Regions from separate parts of the Roseovarius sp. E0-M6 genome, predicted to be linked through region 1. Evidence: riboswitches for the same ligand, from Rfam matches in the RefSeq annotation. Region 1 holds a riboswitch; the other holds the start of a gene.
The links. Region 1 has a riboswitch for thiamine pyrophosphate ahead of thiC (phosphomethylpyrimidine synthase ThiC). Riboswitches for the same ligand answer to the same signal wherever they lie in the genome.
Positions count from the first base shown of each region.

Region 2: another riboswitch for thiamine pyrophosphate. It lies ahead of thiB (thiamine ABC transporter substrate binding subunit); the one in region 1 lies ahead of thiC (phosphomethylpyrimidine synthase ThiC).

Region 1 covers NZ_JBAPLA010000005.1:32,930-35,325, reverse strand. The annotation lists gene thiC (phosphomethylpyrimidine synthase ThiC) at 1-1,274, opposite strand, end outside; TPP riboswitch at 1,400-1,522, opposite strand; gene V8359_RS13125 (SulP family inorganic anion transporter) at 1,596-2,396, opposite strand, start outside.
Region 2 covers NZ_JBAPLA010000003.1:1,855-4,250, forward strand. The annotation lists gene V8359_RS09840 (primosomal protein N') at 1-1,304, shown strand, start outside; TPP riboswitch at 1,367-1,476, shown strand; gene thiB (thiamine ABC transporter substrate binding subunit) at 1,519-2,396, shown strand, end outside.

The DNA.
Region 1 (2,396 bases):
CAGCACTCAAGCTGCTTGTCCATGTTCTCCTTGATCTTGTGCATGGCGACATGGCCCGGCCCCTCGATCATCACCTGGCAGTCCTTCGCCCATGCGATCTTGGTCAACTCCCCAAGCGTCTCAAGCTCGGCGAATTGCGCGGCATCGTTGGCATCGGCGATGGAGCCGGGGCGCAGCCCGTCACCCAGCGAAAAGCTCACGTCATATCGGCGGCAGATGTCGCAGATTTCCTCGAAATGCTCATAAAGGAAGCTCTCGCGGTGGTGATGCAAGCACCACTTAGCCATGATCGAGCCGCCGCGCGAGACGATCCCCGTCACCCGGTCCACGGTCATCGGCACCATGTGCAGGCGCACGCCAGCGTGGATGGTGAAATAGTCCACGCCCTGTTCGGCCTGCTCGATCAGCGTGTCGCGGAACACCTCCCATGTTAGGTCTTCTGCCACGCCATTCACCTTTTCCAAGGCCTGATAGATCGGCACGGTGCCGATGGGCACGGGGGAATTGCGGATGATCCATTCGCGGGTGTTGTGGATGTTGCGCCCGGTGGAGAGGTCCATCACCGTATCCGCGCCCCATCGGATCGCCCAGACCAGCTTGTCCACCTCTTCTTCCATTGACGATGTGACAGCAGAGGTGCCCATATTGGCGTTGATCTTGACCAGGAAATTGCGCCCGATGATCATCGGCTCAAGTTCGGGGTGGTTGATATTGGCGGGAATGATGGCGCGGCCCGCCGCCACCTCGTCGCGGACGAAGTCCGGGGTCACGTAATCGGGAATGTTTGCCCCCCAGTCATTACCGTCACGGTCATTTCCCTCGACCTCGCGCAATTGATTTTCCCGGATCGCGATGAACTCCATTTCCGGTGTGACGATCCCGGCCCGCGCATAGGCAAGTTGCGTGACGGCACAGTCGCCCTTCGCCCGAAGCGGGCGCGATCGGACCGGAAATTCGGGGGTCAGGCGGTCGCCCTGCACAAAACCGTTATCCTCGGGCTTCACGATGCGCCCGTCATACTCTTCGATATCGTCACGGGCCACGATCCACGCCCGGCGCAATGGCGCAAGTCCCTGCCGTATGTCGGTGTTCACCCCCGGATCGGTATAGGGGCCGGAACTGTCATACACCGTCAACGGCGGCTCGCCCGCGGTGGGGTGCACCGCGATTTCGCGCATGGGCACCCGGATATCGGGATGGATGTCGCCCGGCACGTATATCTTGCGCGAGGCAGGCAATTCACCGGTGGTGGTTTTCGGATTGGGGATGTTCATTTCGGTGCTCCTCAAGCTTCCACTCAAAAAGACACCAGAAGATGTTTGGACGGGAAACACCGGGGGGCCCGGCCTCTGTGCCTCGCCCTCCCCTCGGGTCTGCACATGTCATGGCCATTGGCCACAATGTTGCAAACCTAGCTTCCTACGCCAGTATCAACTGGGTCAGGTTCAAAGGGTCGCGACACTGCAGCATGCGCTGCTATCCGCCTCTCAGTCCCTCGGTCGGGACTCCCCTGCGTGCGCCATGGATAGGCAATTGGCCGGCGCGGAGCAACACCAAATCCGGACATGCGCAATCAGCAGCCGCGCAGGCGGTGTTCATGCTGACGAAGATCGGCGGAGTTTCGTCCACGCATCGTATTGCGACAGAAACACCTCACCGTTGAGTGTGTCGAGGAAATGGGTTGCCTTCAGACGGTCCATGACCGGCCCCTTGACCTCGGACAGGTGGAATCCGACATCCATGTCTTTCAACCGCTGGTTGGCGGCTTCGAGGCTTTCAAGCGCGGAAAAATCGACCTCGTTCACGGCCGAGAACATCAGCACCACGTTCTGAATGCCATTTCCTTCGACCACACGCTTCTGGATCAGATCCTCGAGGAAACGCGCGTTGACGAAATAAAGGCTTTCATCGACGCGAAGCGTCAGGAGGCTTGGGTCCGTCTCGACCGCATGGCGAAGGATATTGCGGAAATGCTGTGTCCCGGGAACCAACCCGACCTCGGCGAAATGAGGTTGCGAGGTTTTGTAAAGATGTAACAGAACGGAAATAGCGACACCCGAGGCCACGCCGACCTCGACCCCCAGTCCAAGGGTCAGAAGGATCGTGGCGGCAACAGCCGTAAAATCCGCCTTGGAGTAGCTCCACGTCTTACCAAGGATCGAAAAATCCACGAGGCTCAGAACCGCCACGATAATGGTCGCCGCAAGGGTGGCGTTCGGCAGATAATAGACCAGAGGCGTCAAAGCGACGGCCGCAACAGCAAGACCAATGGCGGTAAAAGCGCCCGCTGCGGGCGTTTGGGCCCCTGCATCGAAATTCACGACGGAACGCGAGAAACCCCCAGTGACGGGATAGCCGCCGGAGAATGCGGCACCGATATTGGCCATTCCCAGTCC
Region 2 (2,396 bases), on a different contig from region 1:
AGGTGGTTGTCGGCGCGCGGTCGGCGCTGTTCCTGCCATTCCGTGATCTGGGGCTCATCGTCGTGGATGAAGAGCATGACAGCTCTTATAAGCAAGAGGACGGCGTGCTTTATAACGCGCGCGACATGGCAGTGCTGCGCGCCTCGATCTGTGACGCTCAGGTCGTGCTCGCCTCCGCGACGCCCAGCCTCGAAAGCTGGACCAATGCCGAGGCGGGCAAATACCGCCGGCTTGATCTTACATCGCGGTTCGGTGAGGCTGTGATGCCCGAACTGCGCGCCATCGACATGCGCAGCGAGACGCTTCCCTCGAACAGGTGGATTTCACCCACCTTGCAGCGCGCCGCCGAGGCCCGGATCGCGGCGGGTGAACAGGCGCTCTTTTTCCTGAACCGGCGGGGCTATGCGCCGGTCACCATCTGCCGGGCCTGCGGCCATCAGATCGGATGCCCCGATTGCGATGCGCGCATGGTCGAGCACAGGTTTCTCAAGCGTCTGATGTGCCATCAATGCGGCGAGACGGCGCCGATGCCCGAGGCCTGCCCCGCCTGCGAGGCCGAAGGCAAGCTGGCCGCCGTGGGGCCCGGTGTCGAACGGCTTGCCGAAGAGGCGGCGGCGCTTTTCCCTGAGGCACGGATCGCGACGCTGTCGTCGGACATGTTCGGCTCGGCCCGCGCGCTCAAGGCCGAGATCGCGGCCATCGGGGCGGGCGGGGCCGACATCATCATCGGCACTCAGCTTGTCGCCAAGGGGCATAACTTTCCGCTGCTCACGCTTGTTGGCGTGATCGACGCCGATCTCGGGCTTCAGGGGTCGGACTTGCGCGCCGCCGAGCGGACGTTTCAGCTCATGCGGCAGGTTGCAGGCCGCGCGGGCAGGGCCGAGAAGCCGGGCACCGCGCTGCTTCAGACGTTTCAGCCCGAACACCCGGTCATCCGGGCGATCCTTGGCGGCGACGAAGAAGGCTTCTGGCGGGCCGAAGCGCGGGAGCGCGAGCAGGCGGGCGTGCCACCGTTCGGGCGCATGGCGGGCATCGTGATCTCGTCCACAGACCCGCAAGAGGCGTTCGATGCAGGCAATGACCTTGCACGGCGGGATGGCCCCATCAGGCAGGCGGGCGCACAGGTTTTCGGCCCGGCGCCCGCGCCCATCGCCCGTATCAGGGGGCGCCACCGCGTGCGGCTTTTGGTCAAGGCACCCAAGGGCACGGCCTTGCAGCCCGCCATCGCGCGGTGGGTGGCGCAGGTCCGGGGCTCGGCCAACCTGCGGCTGACGGTGGATATTGACCCGCAAAGCTTTTTCTGACCGCGTCCAATACCCGGCACGGCAAAACCTGCTTGAAGGCCCGCCCGGGGGGGCATAGGGTCTCGGCCACCTCGGGGTGTCCCGGCCACTGGCCCGGACTGAGATGCACAGGTGCGAACCCGTTGAACCTGAACCGGCTAGAACCGGCGGAGGGAAGGTTTCAGCGCATCGCGCGCCCCTTGCCCTCTCGCCGCAAAACAAGAGAGAGGATCTTATGAAACATCTTGTATTTGCAGCGGGATTTCTGAGTGCGACGGCCACTGTCGCGGTCGCGCAGACACCCGAACTGACAGTCTACACGTATGACAGCTTTGTCTCGAATTGGGGGCCGGGCCCCCAGATCGAAACAGCCTTCGAAGAGCGTTGCGGCTGTGATCTCAATTTCGTCGGCGTCGAAGATGGCGCGGCGCTTCTGGCGCGTGTTCGCCTTGAAGGTGCGCGGTCAGAGGCGGATGTCGTGCTGGGGCTCGATACGAACCTCGTTGCAGCCGCCCGCGAGACCGACCTTTTCGCACCAAGCGGTGTGACGGCCGAGTATGACCTGCCGGTGGCTTGGGACGACCCCGTTTTCGTGCCTTATGACTGGGGTTATTTCGCCTTCGTGCATGACGTCGATATGACGCCGCCCGCCAACCTGCGTGCGCTGGCCGAAAGCGACACCAGCATCATCATTCAGGATCCACGCTCGTCGACCCCCGGTCTGGGCCTGCTGATGTGGGTCAAGGCGGCCTATGGCGACGAGGCCGAGGCGATCTGGGAGGGCCTTTCCGACAATATCGTGACCGTGACCAAAGGCTGGTCCGAAGCCTATGGCCTGTTTCTTGAGGGCGAGGCCGAGATGGTGCTGAGCTATACCACATCGCCGGCCTATCACCTCATCGCGGAGGAGGATGACAGCAAGGCCGCCGCCGTGTTCGACGAAGGCCATTACATGCAGGTCGAGGTGGCCGCAGCGATGGAGACGAGTGACACGCCGGAGCTGGCCCGCGATTTCCTTCAGTTTCTGGTCAGCGACACGGCGCAGTCAATTCTGCCGACAACCAACTGGATGTATCCCGCCGTGATGCCCGAGGCGGGCCTGCCCGAAGGGTT